3 regions of the Virgibacillus kekensis genome follow, and region 2 is predicted to be linked to each of the others. Evidence: predicted binding sites of a transcription regulator. Region 2 holds the regulator's gene; each other region holds the start of a gene.
What was found. The regulator Rex, encoded in region 2, represses fermentation and respiration genes when NADH is low (regulators of the CRP and FNR family bind a similar motif). The targets are predictions, from matches to a motif close to TTGTGAAATATTTCACAA.
Positions count from the first base shown of each region.

Region 1: a site for Rex is predicted at 2,536-2,553, ahead of ACFO3D_RS03870 (cytochrome c oxidase subunit 2A). Genes of this name have one in related genera too.
Region 3: a site for Rex is predicted at 2,462-2,479, ahead of qoxA (cytochrome aa3 quinol oxidase subunit II). Genes of this name have one in related genera too.

Region 1 is NZ_JBHSFU010000003.1:493,732-501,361, forward strand. Features, by position in the region: gene ACFO3D_RS03855 (queuosine precursor transporter) at 134-808, shown strand; gene ACFO3D_RS03860 (isoprenylcysteine carboxyl methyltransferase family protein) at 843-1,355, opposite strand; gene ACFO3D_RS03865 (type III polyketide synthase) at 1,352-2,440, opposite strand; gene ACFO3D_RS03870 (cytochrome c oxidase subunit 2A) at 2,626-2,772, shown strand; gene ACFO3D_RS03875 (carboxypeptidase M32) at 2,830-4,329, opposite strand; gene ACFO3D_RS03880 (THUMP domain-containing class I SAM-dependent RNA methyltransferase) at 4,342-5,472, opposite strand; RNA gene rnpB (RNase P RNA component class B) at 5,626-6,010, opposite strand; gene gpsB (cell division regulator GpsB) at 6,076-6,375, opposite strand; gene ACFO3D_RS03895 (cytidine deaminase) at 6,570-6,971, opposite strand; gene ACFO3D_RS03900 (DUF1798 family protein) at 7,131-7,487, opposite strand; gene ACFO3D_RS03905 (hypothetical protein) at 7,550-7,630, opposite strand, start outside.
Region 2 is NZ_JBHSFU010000008.1:5,384-13,013, forward strand. Features, by position in the region: gene ACFO3D_RS14305 (FtsW/RodA/SpoVE family cell cycle protein) at 1-334, shown strand, start outside; gene ACFO3D_RS14310 (ABC-F family ATP-binding cassette domain-containing protein) at 831-2,753, opposite strand; gene moaC (cyclic pyranopterin monophosphate synthase MoaC) at 2,889-3,374, shown strand; gene ACFO3D_RS14320 (redox-sensing transcriptional repressor Rex) at 3,388-4,017, shown strand; gene ACFO3D_RS14325 (YdiK family protein) at 4,265-4,462, opposite strand; gene ACFO3D_RS14330 (CPBP family intramembrane glutamic endopeptidase) at 4,470-5,183, opposite strand; gene groES (co-chaperone GroES) at 5,465-5,749, shown strand; gene groL (chaperonin GroEL) at 5,804-7,441, shown strand.
Region 3 is NZ_JBHSFU010000015.1:41,813-49,442, reverse strand. Features, by position in the region: partial or broken gene ACFO3D_RS17890 (beta-ketoacyl-ACP synthase 3) at 1-356, opposite strand, end outside; gene ACFO3D_RS17885 (hypothetical protein) at 615-776, opposite strand; gene ACFO3D_RS17880 (GNAT family N-acetyltransferase) at 888-1,325, opposite strand; gene ACFO3D_RS17875 (GyrI-like domain-containing protein) at 1,742-2,218, opposite strand; gene qoxA (cytochrome aa3 quinol oxidase subunit II) at 2,573-3,490, shown strand; gene qoxB (cytochrome aa3 quinol oxidase subunit I) at 3,629-5,575, shown strand; gene qoxC (cytochrome aa3 quinol oxidase subunit III) at 5,575-6,171, shown strand; gene qoxD (cytochrome aa3 quinol oxidase subunit IV) at 6,173-6,454, shown strand; gene ACFO3D_RS17850 (hypothetical protein) at 6,477-6,761, opposite strand; gene ACFO3D_RS17845 (CBS domain-containing protein) at 7,328-7,630, opposite strand, start outside.

The DNA.
Region 1 (7,630 bases), on a different contig from region 2:
ATAATGAATTCTGTGTTTTAAGCTAATATTCATTGGATCCAATAATAAGTTTAAGGCCTTTGTAGCTTCAGGCACTATCATGGTTACCGCGGTTCGCAAACTCCCGCGTTATCAAAACTAAGGAGGCGTTTTTATGCCAAATGAACTTATTTGGATATTGTTTGCACTTATCAATTTTGGAATGCTTTTATTATTTTACCGGTTATTCGGACGTACTGGGCTGTTTGTGTGGATTGGTATTGCTACGATTATCGCTAATGTCCAGGTCCTTAAAACAATTGAATTGTTCGGCCTTACAGCCACTCTGGGGAACATTATTTACGGGACAGCATATTTGGCTACCGATATTCTAAACGAAAAATATGGCAAAAAAGATGCCAGGCAGGCTGTCTGGCTGGGATTCTCTACCCTGATTGCCATGACAATCATGATGCAGGTTGCTCTTCAGTTTGAGCCTGGAGCAAGCGACTTTGCCCAAGGACCATTGCAGTCCATTTTTGGTATGATTCCCCGTATCGCACTCGGAAGCCTGGCTGCATATATCGTGAGCCAATACTTTGATGTGTGGATCTATGATAAATTACGTAAAATGTTTCCCTCTGACTCCTATTTATGGCTTCGAAACAACGGAAGTACGCTGATAAGTCAGCTGCTGGACACCGCTGTATTTTGTACAATAGCCTTTTTAGGTATTTACTCACCGAGCGTTTGGCTTGAGATTTTTATTACCACTTATATAATTAAATTCATTGTTGCGCTTATCGATACACCGTTCATGTATGCAGCGAAATATATGAAAGTAAAATAAAATTAGAGGTCAGCTAAATGCTGGCCTCTAATTTTTAAAGGGTTGCTTTTGTTAGGGCTTTCTCTTCACGAGGGATCCTGACTTTCAGAAGGAACAAATGCAATACCGGAAAAATACAGGCGGTTACATAAGCACCGATCAGAAACGGAATTACAAATAATTCAATACCTACAATGAGATAATTGGGATGTTTTATATACTTATATGGACCCTTTTTGATAAGCGCGACCCCTGGCAGGACAATCACCTTTGTGTTCCAAAACCTTCCAAGTGTTTGTATACACCAGATCCTCGCAGCTTGAGTCATCAGAAACAAAAGCAGTAGCGCATAATTAAGTCCAATATCTCCCCGGTTGTCAAACATACCTTCTGTGATGGTCGACAGGAAAAAAGCCATATGCAGGATAATGAACCATTTATAGTGCTTCTCTCCTCTTTCTACCCCACCTCTTTCCTTCATCCAACGTTCATTGTTTTTTGCTATGTTCAATTCTACCAGCCGCTGGACAATCACTGTTATAATAAATAGCCACATCCATGTTGTCATTCTTTCTTCCACTCCAATAATAATAATTCAGAACTGAATCCAGGACCTAAAGCTGACAGTATCCCTGTTTCCTCGTTTTCTGCTTGGTGCTTAAGCCAATTTTGCAGGACAAATAATACAGTCGCTGAGGACATATTTCCGTAACGCTGAAGGACATTGTACGAATGCTGAAATTTAATCTTTGGCTCACCCAGTACCTCTTCCATGGCCTCAAGTACTTTCCTTCCGCCCGGATGAGCAATAAATGAATTAATTTCGTTTCTGTTAATATCCCCGATAAATCTGTCTGTATGCCTTTTCCAGAAAGACCTGACCAGTGATGGAATGCTTTTTGAAAAAATAACTTCGAGCCCTTCGTTGGTTACATTCCATCCCATCACAGAGTTGCTGTGTTTCTTGGTCATGGAACTTGTCTGTTTAATTTTTGGCTTTGTTCCCCTACTGTATTCTTGATACGGAGACTTATCACCAAGAATCAGTGAAGCTGCCGCTCCGTCACCGAATAATGCAGTGCCGATAAGGTTGCTTTTTCTAAAATCATTTCGCTGGAAAGTAAGGCTGCACAGTTCACAACAGACTACCAAGGCATTCTTTTCAGGATGCGCGCACAACCACTCAAATGCCCTCGATAGACCAATTGCACCGCCCGCGCATCCCAGACCCCATAATGGCATTCTGACGGTATCCTCCCGAAAAGGACGCTCATTGAATAAGTAAGTATCTAGTGAGGGGGTTGCAATACCGGTGCTTGAAATGAAGATCAGCATATCTACAGCTTCGTATGGGATGGCTCGCTCGAGAAAATCCATGTTATTCAGGCAATCATCAATAGCTGACAACGAATAACGTAATGCGTAGCGGTGATAAAGATTGTTTTTTTCCTTAAATGTATGGTCTGCCTTAAACCACTCTCTATCCACAGCAAAATGGCGCTTCTCTATCATGGTATTGTCGAACACCGGAAGAAATCTGGCCAACTGTTTAGGAGAAAGATCTTCAAAAATTTCGCCGACAAGCTTTTTAATATCCTCCTGTGATAATTCATACTCTGGGATGCCGAGGCCGATTGAACATACATTGGTCATTTACTGGACTCACCTTTTTTGCTTAGTTTGGTTACTAACCGGAAAAATAATACAGATTTGTTTACTCTTAAAATAGACAAATATTATTGAAGAATTTGTGAAACATCACAAAAAAAGACTTATCACCGGCTAAAATTGTGTATTATAAACACAAGTAATTTTTCTGTCAGGAGGGAGTTTGAAAATTGGCAGATATTCATTATAAGAATGAAGAAAAGTTCAAGGAAAAGAATAATCCTGATTTAAAATGGGTTTTCGTATCTGTTATGTTGATTGGATTATGTGTATTGGCAAGCTGGTTTGGCGTATATTCGTTGTTCACTATGTTGTAGGAATTTATGAACAATTTTTATAGATATAAAAAAACAGGGATAGCCCCTGTTTTTCCTTTAAAAGTCATAGATTTTACTGTACTTGCTGGTGAGGTATGTTACCAGATGGTCCGGGTTAAGCTTTTCACCTGTCACCTCTTCAATAATCTGAAGAGGTTTTTTCATTTTTCCATGTTGGTGAATATTCCTGGTAAGCCACTCACGTACCTCATTAAACCGACCGTTTAACAAATGATCATCAAAGTTGATTTCTTTTTTCAATGTATTATGGAACTGAGCAGCGTACATATAACCCAACGCATATGATGGAAAGTATCCGAAATCACCGGAAGACCAGTGAATATCCTGCAAAACGCCTTCCCTGTCAGTAGGTGGTTCTACACCCAGATATTCCTTCATTTTTTCATTCCAAAGGCCTGGAAGTTCATCCACAGTTATCTCACCATTTATAAGTGCTTTCTCCAGTTCATAACGGATCATAATGTGAAGTGAATAGGTCAATTCATCCGCTTCTATCCGAATTAGTGAAGGCTTCACCTCATTTACTGCCCGGTAAAACTGATTTAGTGGCATTTTATGAAACTGTTCAGGAGCATATTTTAAAAATGTATCATAGTGTCTCTCCCAAAAAGCTTCCTTCCGCGCCACAAAGTTTTCCCAGAATAGTGACTGGGATTCATGAATACCCATCGAAGTTCCCGTTGAAAGAGGCGTACCAGCCAATTGAGGACTAATATTCTGTTCATATAAGGCATGCCCGCCCTCATGAATTGTCCCAAATACAGCCATCCGGAAGTCTTCCTCATCAAATCGGGTTGTAACACGTACATCATTTTGATTGAGCGCAATAGCAAATGGATGAATTGTTTCATCCAGCCGGCCAGATGTAAAATCATAGCCCATCTCTTGTAGAACCGCTAAGCTAAAGGCCTCCTGGTCCGCCTTGGGAAAGAACCCCGTTAGTATTCCAGGGTCTGGCTTAGAAGTACTTTGCTTGATTCTCTCGAGTAGAGAAGTGAGTGATTTTCTAAGATCAGGAAATACTCGGTCCAGTGTTTCAGTAGTTACTCCTGGCTCATAATTATGTAATAATGCATCATAGATGTTATTCTCATACCCCCAGTAGCCGGCAAACCGCTTGTTAAATTCCACAAGCTTTTCAAGATAAGGACTGAACAGAGAAAAATCATTATTTTCCCGAGCTTCCTGCCAGACGGATTCTGACTTGGATTGCAACATCACATATTCCCTGAATTCATTATGGGGAATTTTCCGGTTCCTTTCATATGTCTCTTCACAATCTTCTATGGTTTTCTTGAGGATTTCATCTTCGGTATTGTCTTTCAGTATATCAATAAAATATTTCATTTTATCAGAGGTCTCAATCTGATGGAGCTTTTCTGAAAGGAAACCAACTACCTCGGAGCGTTGCTCAACCCCTTTTTTAGGAATCTTAGTACGCATATCCCAATGAATCAGCGTAATCGCTTCACGATATGCATTCTGCTCGGTAAGCAATTCCCTAAAATCTTTTTCAATTTGTTTAACGTTGTCCATCAGGTTGTCCCCCTATTGTTTATTGCCGAAATACTGATAATAGTTGGTCTCAATGAAACCGTTAAATAGCTTGCGTTTTTTCGTTGCCTGCACTCCATACTCTTTTTCAAAACGATCATATGCCGTCAGAATATAAACACTCCAGGTAGGATGTTCACGCATGATTTTTCCTAGATCCTGATAAATTTTCGCAACTTCTTTCTGATCCCCTATCCGCTGACCATATGGGGGGTTCCCGATTATATACCCATTTTCCTGACGGATAAACAAGTCTCTGACTTGCATTTGCTTCCACTCAATCAGATCGGCCAGACCTGCTTCAGTTGCATTATCCTTTGCAATCTTAGTAAGATTATGGTCAATGTCAGAACCAGTAATATCAAGCGGTTGATCATAGTTCGCCAGGTCCTCTGCTTCCTCAAATGCACTATTCCAATACCGAGGTTTTATCCAACTCCACTCCTCTGAAGCAAACTCCCGATTAAAACCAGGAGCAATATTCTGTCCGATCAGAGCAGCTTCAATCGGGATGGTTCCTGAACCGCAGAATGGATCAATCAAGGGATAGTCTGGTTTCCAGTTAGTAAGCATGACAAGAGCAGCTGCCATTGTCTCTTTAAGCGGGGCTTCTCCCTGTCCGACTCGGTATCCTCGTTTATGCAATCCTGCACCGGAAGTGTCAATTGTGAGAAGGGCTTCATCTTTATGAATAGCCACCTCTACCTTATAAGAACCTTCCGTCTCAGGCATTTTACCAGCGACACCATGTTTTATTTTAAGTCGTTCAGCAATTGCTTTTTTTACAATAGCCTGACAATCGGAAACACTATATAGCGTGGACTTTACGGATTTACCAGAAACAGGAAACTTACCATTTTCATCAATATACTGCTCCCAAGGCAACGCTTTAGTGGCTTCAAACAATTCATCAAAAGTGGTAGCATTGAATTTACCAACTAGCACCTTAACCCTGTCGGCAGACCGTAGCCATAGATTACAGCGAGGGATGGCAGATATTGGTGCTTGAAATACTACCCTGCCGTTTTCCACATTGATTTCATATCCTAATTGCTTTACTTCATTTCCAACAACCGACTCAAGACCCATTGCAGCTGTTGCGATTAATGTAACATCTTTAGCCATAAATGCTTCACTCACTTCCAGGATTTTAAATCAGTAATAGTTTACCATCTGCTTTTGGAATACTCAAAGCATAGGACAGCAAAAAACCCCATCAGCTAAGATAACTCAACTGATGAGGTCTGTAGTTTACGTATAATAGTTGACCGTTAAATACTCAATAAGCCATGTTCTGTTCCATTGTACTCAAACGATGGTCAGCCTCGTACAATGGTCGTAACCATTTATCTACAGACAAAAGTCATTGTCTGTCCCTTTTTCGGTTCATTTCCCTAATCAAGGATGCCCCTACCATTATTTGGGTTGCTCACTCGTGGGGTTTACCGCGTTCCACCCGGGCTGTTTCCAGACCGGCTACGTCACTGTGGCACTTTCAAGCGTATCATTCCGTATCCGAGGACTTAGGAATTTACACTGCCGTTAACCTATAAAGGCTACCTCAACTTATGATTTCGTTGAGCACGAACACTACAGGCATCACAGCCTGTGTGAGCATGGACTTTCCTCTGCATACTGAAGTATACAGCGATTACGTGAGTATTCAACATCTGCTAAAACTATTATATCATAATTCAAGGTGTAATTCACTGACAAATTCTGTAATTATCAGGAATCAGCAAACTTTTTACCGAAGACTGCCTTCTCCAAATTAGACAGACGTTTTAAAATGTCATAATTAACCTGATGATTTGGTGTCTGTGTACGTGTTCTGGTTTGGTCTGTCTGCTTTCTCAGTCGTTCATTTTCCTGCCGGAGCCGGTCGATTTCCTGCTGAAACGCTTCATAGTCCTGAATTACTGTGTCCAGGAACTCATCTACTTCTTCCTGATGATATCCCCGCATAGCTGTTTTAAATTCTTTCTCCAGGATGTCTTTACCGCTGAGTTGAATACGATCTGAATTCATTTTACGTCACCTCGTATTTTTCCGATTGTCATCATTACAAAGAAAACATAATCAGTTGTCCATTTTAATTGTATTTTTGTCCATCTATTTTATGCATCAAATACTCTTTTCCTAGTATAACATTAATTTCGGAACTTGTCTTTCAGCTTCCAGTGAACAAAAATAGAAGCTGCTTAATTAAGCAGCTCCCACTGTCATCGATCATTCAAATCTTCAGGCTGGAAAGAAAAAGGCAGAAGCTCTTCCATCGTTACCGTTCTGATTTCATTATGTAAATTTGTTAGATGGATTGTCATATCTTTGTTGAAAAATTCACTCATCACCTGACGGCAAGAGCCACAAGGAGGTACCGGACGTTTTGTATCTGCAATGACGGCCATCTCGGTAAAATCCTTTTCCCCATCGGCAATTGCTTTAAATATAGCTACACGTTCGGCACAGCATGAAACAGGATAAGCGGCATTTTCAATATTGCAGCCAGTATACACTTTTCCCGATCTAGTTAAAAGGGCAGCACCTACAGGGAATGATGAATAAGGTACATATGCTTTATTGCGTATTTCTTCTGCTTTTTGAATCAGATCTTTTTTGGCCAAGCTCTTCTCCCCTTATATCTTACTCGGAAGATAATCACAAGAAATGACTTATCTCGGTAAACATACTTTGGATAAGCCGTTCGTTGTTGTTACTATCGGTCTAAGGTGATTACTTTTCCTTATTTCAGTTTAAAAGAAATTGAAATTACTGTAAAGTTATTACTTCTCTCGCAGGTCTCGCAGCAGCTGGTCGAGAATGAAGTGTATGGAATGATTCAGCTCCATATATCTTTTTCGTTTTACATCGACATAAAAACTGTGCATAAGAAGCAACTCCATGTTTTCCCTGGTTGATGTGACCTGATGCGGGTGAATGGTGACTCGTCGTTCCTTAACTGCAGCCAAAGCATTTTCTTCCCAGTCTTCGAGCAACGTATAAATAGGTGTTGTATGTTCTTTTACCATCAGGAAAAACTCTCTATCCTTTTTGTTTTCCGGAGGCTCGTTTAATTCGTATCTTTCCTTTAACTTCTCTGTATGCTGTTTAAACAGTTCGGTTTGTAATTCCAAATCCATAAGAAATCCTGCCTTTTTTGATTAATGTATTCCACAAATTATTTTATCATAATGAACAGGAATCAGGACAATTTCTTTGTTTGTGCTGAACTGCCGTCTTCTTTGTTTAATCTGCTATTTTCCAGTCTAACCCGTAAGTGGCT
Region 2 (7,630 bases):
TATCTTTTCAGTAATCGGGGAGAGCTTTGGGTTTCTGGGCACATCGGTTGTTATCTTTTTGTATTTCCTATTGTTATACAAACTAGTAACATTGGGTTTGTACAGTTCCAGGTATTCGTTGTTTGGTTCATTTTTAAGTTTTGGCTATCTGGGGATTATTCTTATCCATGCTTTTCAGAATATCGGAATGACGATTGGTATCATGCCAATAACTGGGATCCCATTATTACTTATCAGTTACGGTGGAAGTTCCGTGCTGGCAACCATGGTTGGTTTTGGTGTGATTTACCGAGTAGCTGTGGAAAACTCCATTCAGCGCAGTTATTTATTCTAGATAGAAACGGCGATTAACTTTAGCAATCCAATCTTTATAGAAATTGGGCTGCTTTTTTATTGTACCTAAACTAAACCAGCAGAATAGCGGGATATCACAGCGTAGAACGGGAATTAAAAAAATCACCTCAAATGAGAAAAATAGCGGATTGGGAATCCAGCAAGTCAGCAAAGCGGTTCCTCATTCCGTTAAAAGGGAAAAAAGGGGGAAAGTGGATTCTGGTTCTGTTAAATGGATTATATCAATAGATTTTAAGGTGAAATAGACACATAACTGAACCAGGATCCGAAATCAAGCTTTAACGGAGAAATTAGAGGAAATAGCGGAATGATAATCCGACAATCAGCCAATCCAGGTAGATATATGAAAAAAGTCAGGGTATAAACTATTCTAATAGAAATAAATAAGGCCATATAAAGAAACGCTCCAAGCTTTTATGCTCGGAGCGTTTTCTATGTTACCCAGTCAATTCGATATTTTTAAATCTGTAATGATTTTAGGTCGTTTCTTCCTGCAAAGCGGTCCATTCTTCCAGCAGCTTCTCAATTTCTTGTTTTAAATCCCCGGTTTGTTTCGTCAGTTCCAGAGCCTTTTCATGATCCTGGTAAACTTCCGGATCGGTCATTTTTTGCTCGGTGGCCTCAAGCCTGGCTTCCAGCTCTTCAATCTTAGCTTCCAATTCATCAATCCGTCGCTGTCTTTTCCGAGCCTCCCGCTGAAGCATTTTATCCTCTTTAAACTTGGCTTTTCGGTGGTCCTGTGTATCGACAGCCTCTTTCGTTTCCTGCAGTTGTTTCAGTTCTGCCTCTTCCTGTTTCTTTTCGGTATAATAATCATAGTCACCCAGATAAAGAGTGGAGCCATCCTGTTGCATTTCAACAATCTGATCGGTGATTTTGTTTATAAAGTAACGATCATGCGATACAAAAATAATTGTGCCAGAGAAGTCCTGAAGTGCTGCCTCCAACACTTCTTTGCTGTCGATATCAAGATGGTTTGTCGGTTCATCCAACACCAGCAGATTAGCTTTTTGCATCATCAGTTTGGCAAGCGACAATCTTGCTTTCTCCCCGCCGCTAAGGGACTGGACAAGTTTTAGCACGTCATCCCCGGAGAATAGAAAGTTTCCGAGAACGGTCCGAATATCCTTTTCATTTACCAGAGGATACTCGTCCCACAGTTCTTGAAGCACTGTTTTTGTAGGGGTTAGCGTTTGTTGTTCCTGATCATAATAGCCAATTTCCACATTTGTGCCGATTTTAACTGTACCGCTGGACGGTTGTAGACCGCCGATTATCGTTTTCAGCAATGTTGTTTTTCCAACGCCATTAGGTCCGACAAGGGCTACTCGCTCACCACGGTTCACTTGTACATCCACGTTGGAAAAAATCAGGTTATCCTCATAACGGAAGGAGAGGGAGTCGATCTTCAGTACATCGTTCCCGCTCCGCCGGTTGATATCAAATGAGAAAGAGGCGGATGACTCATCGCCTTTTGGCCGTTCCATTTTCTCCATTTTCTCAAGTTGTTTACGTCTGCTTTGCGCACGTTTGGTTGTCGAAGCACGTACGATATTTTTTTGAATAAACTCTTCTGTTTTCTTAATTTCTGTCTGTTGCTTCTCAAACTCTTTCATTTCCTGTTCAAAGTCCTGGGCTTTTTGTTCGAGAAACTTGCTGTACGAACCATGATATTTCTTAGTCTTGTGTCGGGAAATCTCATAAACAATCGACACAGTTTTATCCAGAAAGTAGCGGTCGTGCGAAACAATTGTTACGGCACCTGGATAACCTGCCAGATAGTTTTCGAGCCAGCTTAGTGTATCGATATCAAGATGGTTGGTAGGCTCGTCCAGAATGAGCAGGTCAGGTTTCTTCAGTAATAGCTTCCCGAGTGCCAGACGGGTTTTTTGCCCGCCGCTAAGTTCGTTGATCGGTGTATCATAATCATAGTCATGAAAATGAAGGCCGGTTAGGACAGCTTTAATATCTGCCTCATAGCGATAGCCGCCACCTGCATCAAAAGCCTGTTGTTTCCGGTCATAATCCACAAGCAGCTGCTCATATTTTTTCTCGGAAAGTGTCGCAGCCTGTTCCATCTCTTTTTCGAGCCCGCGAAGTTCCTGTTCCTGTTTCACCAGATCCCGAAAGACTTCCACCATTTCATTCCAAATAGTTTTATCGGATTCGAGTCCAGTATGCTGGGAGAGATAGCCTGTTGTAAGATCCTTGGGCTTAATTAAATCCCCTTCATCATACGAATACTCACCCGCCATTATTTTCAGCAGGGTGGACTTACCTGCCCCATTTCTGCCCACGATTGCAATCCTGTCGTTCTCTTTTATTTCAAGTTTTACGTTGGATAATATTTCATCGGCTCCAAAAGACTTGGAGACTCCGTTAAGCTGCATAATAATCATTTCGTTCACCTCATCGTATACAAGTGTATCGTATTAGCAAATAGGCGGGCAATACAAATGTGAAATTAATCACGACTAACCTATTAATTTCTGATAAAATGGGGTATATATCATTTTCGTCTGGAGTTGATTTTTATGGCAGATTTCACACATTTTAACGAGCAAGGAAGAGCAAGAATGGTCGACATCAGTGAAAAGAATGAGACGGAACGGACGGCTGCAGCTGCTTCCAGCGTTTTTGTAAATCGCGAAATCTATGAAAAAATAACTTCCAATACCATGAAAAAAGGTGACGCGCTTGCGGTAGCTCAGGTTGCAGGGATTATGGCAGCCAAGAAAACTTCTGACTGGATTCCAATGTGTCATCCACTGCAACTAAAAGGAGTGGATATTTCATTTGACTGGAATATTGACGGGGATACATATGAAATTAGGATCAGTGCATCGGTAAAAACCAAAGGAAGTACAGGGGTGGAAATGGAAGCATTGACCGCTGCTTCCGCAACCGCATTGACCATATATGACATGTGCAAAGCAATCGATAAAGGAATGGTAATTGGCCAGACATATCTCCTGAGTAAAAAAGGCGGTAAATCGGGTGACTACCAGAGGGAAGATTAGGGGGGTAACTGGAATGGAGCAAAATAAGATACCACAGGCAACTGCCAAGCGGCTGCCGTTATACTACCGGTTCCTGAACAATTTATTTCAGCAGGGGAAGAAGCGGGTTTCTTCCGGGGAACTTAGTGAGGCAGTAAAAGTTGACTCTGCCACTATCAGAAGAGATTTTTCGTATTTCGGTGCGCTTGGGAAAAAAGGGTACGGGTATAATGTAGAATACTTACTTGGTTTTTTCCGGAAGACACTCGACCAGGATGAAGTGACCGAGGTAGCTCTTATTGGTGTTGGAAACCTGGGTACGGCATTTTTACATTATAATTTTATGAAAAATAATAATACCAAAATTGTCATGGCATTCGAAGCAAACGCAGAAAAAGCGGGAACCGATATCGGCGGAGTGCCCATCTATCATATTGATGAGCTGGAGGAAAGGATGCAGGGCGTAAGTGTAGCAATACTCACCGTTCCAGCCACCGAGGCGCAGAACATCACCAATAGGCTGACCGATTACGGAGTCTCTGGAATACTTAACTTCACACCAGCAAGAATAACGGTACCGGAGCGGGTCCGTGTCCATCATATAGACCTTGCTGTTGAACTGCAGTCACTTGTATATTTTTTAAAGCATTATCCGTTAGATTAATATTTCTATAGGGGAGCAGTCCACGAGGGCTGCTCCTTTACATTTATTTTACGTCTATCTTTTCCCTGCGCTTGGGAAGGGATTTACGGCTTTGTTAGCTAAAAAGATTTAAATGGCTGTGATTAAGAGAGTGGACTACTTGAAGAGAGAATGCGGGCGATGAACAAAGTGGAGAGAATGGTAATGCAACTCAAGCAGATGATACAACCAGCAGTCAGATCCTGCTGGTTGTGTGAGTGTACATAATTCACTTATTTTTTTGTTTTAATTTAAAATGCAGAATCAGCATCCGGATTCCTACACCGAAATCTATTGTGGCGAAGAAAGCAAGAAGAATCGTCATGAAATTCCAGACTGTATCTTCTGCACTTTGAACTGCCATATAGGTAAAGACCGACCCTAGTAGGAAATATATCAAAGACATTGTTTTAGGTGAAAGTCGCATTAGTGAATCAGCCTCCAATTAAAATCATTTGCATCTGTTCCATCTGGCGCTGCATTCTTTCTAAATCCTCAGGGTCCAGTGACAGCTGAACGATAAGTGAAATGGAATTCAACGTCATATGAACTATTATCGGAACCATAATCCGTTTGGTTTTTACATAAAGAAATGCAAATACAAAGCCCATTGATGCGTATATTAAAATATGTTCCGGCTCCCCGTGGATTATTCCGAAAATCAGTGCAGAAAGTGTAGCCGCAATGAAAAAGTTTGTGCGGACGTAAAGCTCACCAAATATTATTTTCCGGAAAATAATTTCTTCAAGAATCGGTGCAATAATCGCGGGGATAATCATAAATATAGGAGCTGCCCGTGTTATATCCATAATAACCTGCGTATTTTGTGAGCCTTGTTTAATACCGAATAACTGTACTTCTATTGTCACCGCAAGAGCTTGGGCAACATAGGCCATAATAACACCTGCAATGGACCATAAGACTAAATGGCCTGCAGAGGTGTTATCACGAACAGGTGCCTGTCGCATATCCGGCCGCATGAAAATGAGTACAGCAATCAGCCCGGCGATGAAACTGAAGATTGTCCAGTAGATTGCCGCCTGCTCCTGTGAGACAGGAAGCATGAAGTACAGAACCGGGACAAACAGCAACCCGGAAAACTGCATAATTATATAAGTTGAAATTACATACCAATAGCGTCTGGCCAAGTTAAAACTACTCCTTTTAATGTGAGGATTAGTATAGTATATGCAACAAAACGCGCTGCTAGAAAAAATTACAACATAAATATTTTATCATAATTTCCCTACACGTTATAATAGTATGGTTACGTAGGACGTTCCTGAAAAAAAGAGTAAAAATTTTAAAGGTCAATACTTGCATTTTTAATGTCAATTAATTATTATATTAATTGGAATTAGCACTCACTAACAATGAGTGCTAATAAATCAAAACAAATACATGAAAAGGAATTAAGGAGGTTGTCTACATGATTAAACCACTAGGAGATCGTGTCGTAATCGAGCTTGTTGAGCAGGAAGAAAAGACAGCAAGCGGTATTGTCCTTCCAGACTCTGCAAAAGAAAAGCCACAGGAAGGTAAAGTAGTTGCAGTAGGTTCCGGCCGTGTAACAGACAGTGGCGAAAAAGTTGCACTTGAGGTTAGCGAAGGGGACCGTATCATCTTTTCAAAATTTGCTGGTACCGAAGTGAAATACGCAGGCACAGAATACTTAATTCTTCGTGAAAATGACATTCTTGCTGTTGTAAGCTAAGCAGGATTGTCAGCATAATAACATACGAAATCAATTATCAAGGAGGAATTTAACATGGCTAAAGAAATTAAGTTCAGTGAAGAAGCCCGCAGAGCTATGCTTCGCGGTGTCGATACATTAGCTAACGCTGTTAAAGTAACGTTGGGACCAAAAGGCCGTAACGTTGTTCTGGATAAAAAATATGGTTCACCATTGATCACCAATGATGGTGTTACAATTGCTAAAGAAATCGAACTTGAAGACCATTTCGAAAACATGGGTGCACAGCTTGTTTCTGAAGTAGCTTCCAAAACGAACGACGTTGCTGGTGACGGTACAACTACAGCAACAGTTCTTGCACAGGCTATGATCCGTGAAGGTCTTAAAAACGTAGCATCAGGTGCTAACCCTGTAGGCGTTCGTCGCGGTATCGAAAAAGCTGTAGAATCTGCAGTTAAAGAACTAAAAGGTATCTCTAACCCTATCGAAGGTAAAGAATCAATTGCACAGGTTGCAGCTATCTCTTCCGGCGATAAAGAAGTAGGTAACCTGATCGCCGAAGCAATGGAACGCGTTGGGAACGATGGTGTTATCACTATCGAAGAATCTAAAGGATTCAACACTGAGCTAGAAGTGGTTGAAGGTATGCAGTTTGACCGCGGATATGCTTCTCCATACATGGTTACTGACCAGGATAAAATGGAAGCAGTTCTTGAAGATCCGTACATCCTGATTACTGACAAGAAAATCGGTAACATCCAGGAAGTACTTCCTGTTCTTGAACAAGTAGTACAGCAAGGCAAGCCACTTCTTCTGATCGCTGAAGACGTTGAAGGTGAAGCTCTTGCAACACTAGTTGTTAACAAACTACGCGGAACATTCAACGCAGTAGCTGTTAAAGCTCCTGGGTTCGGTGACCGTCGTAAAGCAATGCTTGAAGACATCGCAACACTGACTGGTGCTGAAGTAATTACAGAAGACCTTGGCCTTGATCTGAAGAGCGCAACAATCGATCAGCTAGGTCGCGCATCTAAAGTAGTTGTTACAAAAGAAAACACTACAGTTGTTGAAGGATCAGGTAATCCGGAAGCAATTTCTTCCCGTGTAGCACAAATCCGTGCACAAGCAGAAGAAACTACTTCTGAATTCGATAAAGAAAAACTTCAGGAACGTCTTGCTAAACTTGCAGGCGGTGTAGCAGTAATTAAAGTTGGTGCTGCAACTGAAACTGAACTTAAAGAACGCAAACTCCGCATTGAAGACGCACTGAACTCAACTCGCGCAGCTGTTGAGGAAGGTATCGTTTCCGGTGGTGGAACTGCATTCGTAAACGTTCTTAGCAAGATTGGCGAACTGTCACTTGATGGTGACGAAGCTACTGGTGCAAGCATCGTACTTCGTGCACTTGAAGAGCCAGTACGTCAAATCGCACACAACGCTGGTCTTGAAGGATCAATCATCGTTGAGCGTCTTAAAGGCGAAAAAGTCGGCGTAGGTTATAACGCAGCTGACGGCGAGTGGGTAAACATGGTTGAATCCGGAATCGTTGACCCAACAAAAGTTACACGTTCCGCACTGCAAAACGCGGCATCTGTTGCAGCTATGTTCCTAACAACTGAAGCTGTAGTTGCTGATCTTCCAGAAGAAGACAATAACGCAGGCGGCGGCATGCCAGACATGGGTGGCATGGGCGGAATGGGCGGCATGATGTAATATAGGTTATAAAACCTTGTTACATCAACGTTCACGACCGTATTTATCAATTATAGTGTCCGAAAAAGTGACCGACATTAGAAATTGAGGTTTAAAAGAGGTTTTCCATTAAGTTTCTAACTTTTTGGAAGCCTCTTTTTCAATGTTGTCTGTAAATGTATATTTGTGTTAATCTTTCCTAAATGACAC
Region 3 (7,630 bases), on a different contig from region 2:
GTGAAACCTGCACAGGCCGCATTTAAATCAATTGCACCAGAATTCCTTATGCCTAACTTTGCTTGAACAATAGAAGCTACACTTGGAGTTTTAAAATCAGGAGTCAATGTACAAACAATAATCATATCAACATCTTTCACAATTTTATCAAAACGTTCCATTAAATTTTTTACAGCCTTATAACTGATGTCGCTTGTAAACTCATCTTCATTTGCTATCCTTCGTTCTTTAATACCAGTACGTTGGACAATACATTCGTCATCCGTTTCAACCATTTTTTCTAACTCTAGATTTGTTAGTCTTCTTTTAGGCACATAAGAGCCTATTGCCGTAATTCGAGCTTTTGATTTGGACATAAACATTCACCTCCTACTAATTAAATTATTCTATTTTATATTTTACCACTTACTATTAAGACTTGGTGCTAATTTTAAAGCAAAAAAATTTTTTTAAAAATAGATGTCTTTAAGTTAAATATGTTCTTACCTTAAGATAGTCTTTAATTACAAGGCGTTTTCTTATTAAACAATCCTATCAGTTAGTTAAATAATCAAGAAGAGCTATCAAAGCGATAGCTCCTCGTTCCACTCTAGCACCCGTTACTTAAAAACCAACTAATCTTTTAAATTTTTCATTAGCTCATTTAAATCCTGATTTACTTCATCTGCCTTTTCTTCTAATTGTCTTTGTCGTTTACTTATTGAAAACACTTCTATCGTATTAACTAAAATAAAAATGAAAAAAATTAAACTTATAATCCATGCAGCATTATCCACTATACCCCCCTTGAAAAATACCTTATTCAACAAAACTGCCACTCAATATTCAACAGGAGCTGCCGACAACTCCTTATTCAACTAAAGCCCCCGTTAATGAAAGAAGATTATTTATAATGAAATACTCATAGTAATTGTCCTGTTTTTAAAGCCCAGACTTTCATATATCTTAATTGCTTGATTTCCATCAAATACGCTTAAACGAATTTCGGAGTATCCTTCTTGTTTCAATTGTTTAACGCCTGTTTTAATCAATTGTTTTGAAATACCTTTACCTCTGTATTCCTCTAAAACAAATAATTCATAAATAAATCCGAGTGCCTTATCTGAAAACTGGTCTTTGCTTCCTCCTATAAGAATCCAACCCGTTATTACATTGTTTTCAATTGATATTAAATAATAACTCCCCTTCTTTAAAAGAGGTTCTATCAGTTGTTTTGCTTTTTCAATCGTTGGTTCTGCTTCACCTAAAGTTCCCTCAAATATCGCTTGTGGAGAAAGTGCTAATATCTTTTCAATTTCTACCTCATTTGGTTTTCTTATGTCCATTTTCAACTCAACCCTTCCAATAACTTTTAGAATATTACACATATATTCAATACACTTTTATGTAAATATGGGATTCCTTTTTCAACATTACTGCCCCGTTCGTTTAAGTACAATTATTCACAATCATATTATGACTTTAACATAATTATCCCCTTTTCTTTATTTTGTATGGAGAAATTGCAATGTAATTGGAGAGCGTTTTAGTAACCGAATTATACAGGTGACAATAGCTATTGTCATCTTGCTAAAACACCTGCTAATCAGGATGTTAATTTGTTATCATTTCGTGTATAAACATTGTTAAATCAATAAAAAAAGCAGTCCAATTATATGTTAATTGGACTGCTAAAAGGTTTGTTGTTTATGTTTATATTATGTACTCCAAAACCGAACCCGTTAGCTTTATCTCAACCTGGTTACAGAATGGAGTCGAATAATTCTACTTGAAGATTTTCAGGACCATTTTTTAAATGATATATCTCCAAGTTCCAAGCCGTATAGGAACGTGTATGCCCTTTTTCTTCAATCCACTTATGTAATTGGGCATAGCTATTTCTTATTAGGTGAATTGGCTCGGTGTGTAAAACGGCAGCATATTTTTGCGGAGGAATTGTCAAAGTCGTCATACTTTCTGGTATGTTTCCATATTCGCTAACTTGAACGCCGATCCAATAACCATCCTTCTCAGATATCGTTTCTTCTACTACAAAAGCCCCTATCTGTTGATTCGGGTTTAAAATATGCTCAATTTCTTCCTTTCTTTCTTCTAGTTCCTTTGCTGCTTTTGGTATTTCTTCAATGTACTTTTCATCTTCACAAATTACCCTAAACCCTACTATCTTTAGTTCACCTAATTCTTTTACAGATTTTTCACTGATAACTCCCTGATCCACGTGCTCACTCCTCGTAAATGAGTTTCTATATAATTGTTTCTTCATCATATGTGAAATTCCTTCTTATTTATTTAGGAAAAAGTGTATTTCTTTCCCCCTTTTTGACAGAACTTATGCTTTCGGAGGTCTTGGAACGAAAGCACAAATACTAACTTTTTGCAATAACCCTGCTTACCAACAAGCGAATAATTTGTCATGAATTCGTCCAAATGTCGAATTCTTTTTGACTTCTTTTTGGAGATTTTGTGACACATTTCACAAGTGGGTATCCTTTAAAGCAAATTGGTATTACTATATTTCTAGGAAGTTATTAATTAACCAATATATTTCTGATATATAGAAGGGAGCACTAGTATGAAGTTTAAAAAGGCTTTCTTACTTTTGGTTTTCACTATTACCACAGTGCTTACAGGATGTGAACCACTAACAGTCCTTAATCCAAAAGGGCCCCAGGCTGCACGGCAAGCTCACGATATTCTGTTATCAATTGGAATTATGTCGTTTATCGTGTTGGTTGTTTTCGCCATTTTCATTTACATGTTAATTAAGTATCGAGCATCAAATCAAAGTGAAGATTATGAACCGCCACACATTGAAGGAAATAAATGGGTTGAACTTATTTGTGTCGGGATTCCTGTTCTCATAGTTGCTTATCTATCGGTTGTATCTGTACAAAGCAACTATATTGTAGAGTCCGAGGTTGAGGCATATGAGGAGAAGGAACCGTTAGTAATTTATGCTTCTTCATCAAACTGGAAGTGGCACTTCAGTTACCCGGAACAAAATATTGAAACGGTTAACTACCTGTACCTTCCAACAGATCGGCCACTCGAATTTAAGCTCTATTCTTTTGGACCGATCACAAGTTTTTGGATTCCACAGCTTGGCGGGCAAAAATACGCCATGGCTGATATGGTGACAACCTTGCACTTAGCCGCTTCTGAGCCAGGTGAAATGATAGGAAAGAATGCGAACTTCAGTGGTAAAGGTACGGCCGAAAATAAGTTTAATGTAACAGCAATGTCCCAGAAAGAATTTGATGAATGGGTAAAAGAAGTCAAAGATACAGCAAAACCGTTAACTGAGAAGAAATTTACCGAGTTACTAAAACCAGGGCACCTTGGACAGATGACTTTCAAAGGTACCCACTTAGGATTCAGTCCTCCTCCAGCACACAAGCATAGTGAAACCGAGGAGCAGACAAAGGAACACAAAGAACACACAGATTCACAAACAGAAAAGGATATGTCCGATCATCAAAATCATGAGTAAATAAATAACCCTGTGTAGCGCTCTGTAAATACACTGCGCTTTTCACAGCTTGTTATGCGCAGTCTTCTCTACCAAAGACAACAACAACTTTATTCAAAACCTAACGTTAAAATAGATCTCTCGAAAGGAGTTTAAAGGATGGAATTCTTTGAACGATTTGCCGTACCCCATCCAAGTCTGGCAATCTACGCTTCAATGGTCGCAATTGGCCTTACCGTGATTGCTGTTATCGCAGGGTTAACCTATTTCAAAAAATGGGGATACCTCTGGCGTGAATGGTTGACTACCGTTGACCATAAACGCATCGGTATTATGTACATGCTTTCTGCTCTACTAATGTTATTCCGTGGTGGAGTGGATGCTATCATGATACGTGCCCAACTGTCCATGCCAGAAAATCAGCTGCTGGATTCCCAGCACTATAACGAAATCTTTTCCACACACGGAGTAATCATGCTTCTTTTCATGGCGATGCCGTTTATCTTCGCCTTCATGAACTACGTGGTTCCATTACAAATTGGTGCCCGTGATGTGGCATTTCCGAGATTAAACGCATTGAGCTTCTGGCTGTTCTTCTTTGGAGCAATGCTGTTTAATGTTTCTTTCATCATCGGTGGATCACCGGATGCCGGTTGGACTTCCTATTTCCCACTTGCTGGGAACGAATTTAGCGAGTCTGTCGGAACAAATTATTATATGATCGCCATTCAAATATCCGGTTTGGGATCGTTGATGACCGGTATCAACATGCTTACAACCATATTCAAAATGCGGGCACCTGGCATGACATTGATGAAAATGCCAATGTTCACGTGGTCCGTGTTAGTTACAAACCTTATTATCGTTACGGTGTTCCCTGTTTTGACTGTTGCACTTGCGATGGGAACCATGGACAGATTATTTGGAACTCACTTTTTCGCGTCGACCAATGGCGGTATGGATATGCTCTGGGCCAACCTGTTTTGGGTTTGGGGTCACCCGGAAGTTTATATCCTTATCCTTCCTGCATTTGGGATATACAGTGAAATTATATCAACATTTTCTGGTCGAAATCTTTATGGCTATAAATCTATGGTTGCTTCCATGGTTATTATTTCCGGCCTTTCTTGTATGGTTTGGGCGCACCACTTCTTCACCATGGGTCAGGGAGCACTTGCAAACAGCTTTTTCTCCATTACAACAATGGCAATCGCTGTTCCGACAGGTGTAAAGATTTTTAACTGGCTATTTACGTTATGGAAAGGGAAAATTCGTTTTACTGTGCCAATGTTGTATTCTCTAGGCTTTATTCCGCTGTTCGTAATCGGCGGTATGACGGGTGTTATGCTTGCGATGTCGGCCGCCGACTATCAGTACCATAACACCATGTTCCTGGTAGCACACTTCCATAATACGATTATTCCTGGCGTGGTGTTTGCCATGCTTGCAGGTCTTACGTATTACTGGCCAAAAATGTTTGGCTTCATGTTAAATGAGCGAATTGGAAAATGGTCATTCTGGACGCTTTCCATCGGATTCTGCTTGGCATTTTTCCCGATGTATATTACAGGACTAGACGGTCAGCTGCGTCGTATGTACACCTATTCAGAAGCAACCGGTTATGGGCCATTAAACATGCTTTCATTTTTCGGTGCAGGAATTATGGCAATCAGCTTTGCTTTAATTGTTTATAACGTATATTACAGTATTCGTTATTCACCAAGAAACATTAGTGCAGACCCATGGGATGCGCGCTCACTTGAATGGGCAACCCACTCACCTGTTCCAGAGTACAACTTTGCGGTTGAGCCACAAGTTGCTTCAAGTGAAGCGTTCTGGGACGCGAAGAAACGTGGGCATTACCTCTTCCCTGGCAAATTGGATAAAATTCATATGCCAAACAATAGTGGTGCACCATTTATTATGAGTGCAATATTCTTTGTATGGGGATTCTCGCTGGTCTTCTCAATGTGGATTCCAGCTATCATCTCAACGTTAGCGATATTTGCATTTATGGCTTACCGTTCGTTTGAAAAAGATCATGGCCGGCATATTTCGGTGAAAGAAATAGAAGAAACTGAAACAAAACTGCGAGGTGCTAACTAATGAAAACAGATAACTCGCTACCAATGGAATACAGTACAAAACAAAATGATTTAAATATATTCGGTTTTTGGGTTTTCATTGCTGCTGAAATCATGCTGTTTGCGACTCTGTTCACCTCCTATTTCGCACTAGAGAATAGGGTCGGGAGCGGTCCGAGCGGCGCCGAAATCTTTGAAATTATTCCTGTTTTAATGGAAACAATCATTCTGCTGACAAGTAGTTTTACAATTGGGCTTGGTGTGCACGCAATGCGTATCGGGCGAATTAAAGCAATGAAAACATTTTTCGTAATTACCCTTCTTCTCGGACTCGCTTTCCTGGGTCTGGAGATTGAGGAATTCATGTTGTATATTCACGAGGGTGCAACATTGCAGACAAGTGCATTCACCGCGATTCTTATGACAACGCTTGGAACGCACGGGGCTCACGTTACCTTTGGTTTATTCTGGGGCGCAGCCATTCTTATACAAATCAAAAAACGTGGTCTGACTCCGGAAACAGCGAATAAGTCATTTATCTTCTCGTTGTATTGGCACTTCCTGGATGTTGTCTGGATCTTTATCTTCAGCTTCATCTATCTGAAAGGACTGATGTAAGATGAGCGAATTATTTCCAAGAAAACAAATTATAGGCTTTGTCTTTTCCTTAGTTCTCACCGCAGCTGCTCTTACTGTTTATTTCTTTGACATGACTTTTGCGCAAGGGATGACGATCCTTGTTGTAACAGCATTTGTTCAGGCACTGCTCCAGCTGGTTGTCTTCATGCACGCCGGTGAAACGGATGATAAATGGCTTATTTATGGTAAAGTGTTTTTCATGATTGCGATAGCCTTAATAACCATCTTTGGAACTTTACTCATTTTTCTTTGGGATATGTAAAAAAAGGAAAGGGAGCGTCTTTTTAGATGCTCCCTTTCTTATATCCTTTTACTACATAGAACTTGCTTCTTGCTTTAGCCGAACTTACTTCAGTCCCCTTTTCCATACCTTCTACCATTTCTTCGGTAGCGATAAAAAACATACCTATTAGAAAAACCATTACCGCTCCTGTAACCGTGCCTATTCCTATGCCGACTACAGGCATCAGCCCGCTCGTTAAACCGTAAAATAAAATAATCATTCCCGTTATAAATGTGACACTGCCAGCCCATTTGGTTGCGTGTAATATTTTCAAACGTGTATTCAATACAGCCCCCCCTTATCCCCCAAGATTAATAGCGCTTTCATTTTAGTGTTACCACCATTATTCATCTTGTTCACAAATTTGTCAAAAGTTTATGAACAAATTTTTTATGGAATTTGGAAGCTTTGTGTCAGGCAAGTGTTTATAAAATACTTACTCCTCAATTACCATTCTTTATTAAACTCCTATTATTGCCACTTCATAAGTTGCAATCCCTTCAAGCCATGAAGCGTGTATTAAATAAATAAAATCTCCCTTATTGGAGGGGCGTTCAATTTTATTTTTATTAAGTTAATATAGTTATGTTTCCCTCTAATTAATTGAAATAATTTTTTCAAATTAACCGCCTTATATTATTTACTTCAAGGTTTCTTGGGTTTTCTATATTTTGAGTTGCACCAATAAAGGTCTTAGCAGAATTTAAAAACAGACGAAACATTTCTCCAAGTATTCTTCATTTTTTCATAGGCGAGTAAGGATGATGAACGAATTTATCATGTAAAAGAACCCAAGTTTTTTTAGAACTAACCTTGGGTTCCTTTACATGTTTATATCTCTTCCATATACTACTATTGTTGAGGATCAGATGGTGTGGAGATGCTTGAAAGTGCTTGCCCTGCCTCGTTTCCTAATTGACTATTTACAGCTAAATCGCCCAAAGCAACCATTCCAACAATTTGTCCATTTTCCACTACCGGTAAACGGCGAATTTGCTGCTCCGCCATTAGTTGTGCTGCTTGATGAACATCCATATCCGGGGTTCCTTGGACGATTTTTTGGGCAGTCATCACTTGAGAAACAGGTGTTTCTGAAGCTTCGCCTTGGGCAGTAGAACGTAGAGTTATGTCACGGTCCGTCACCATCCCAACAAT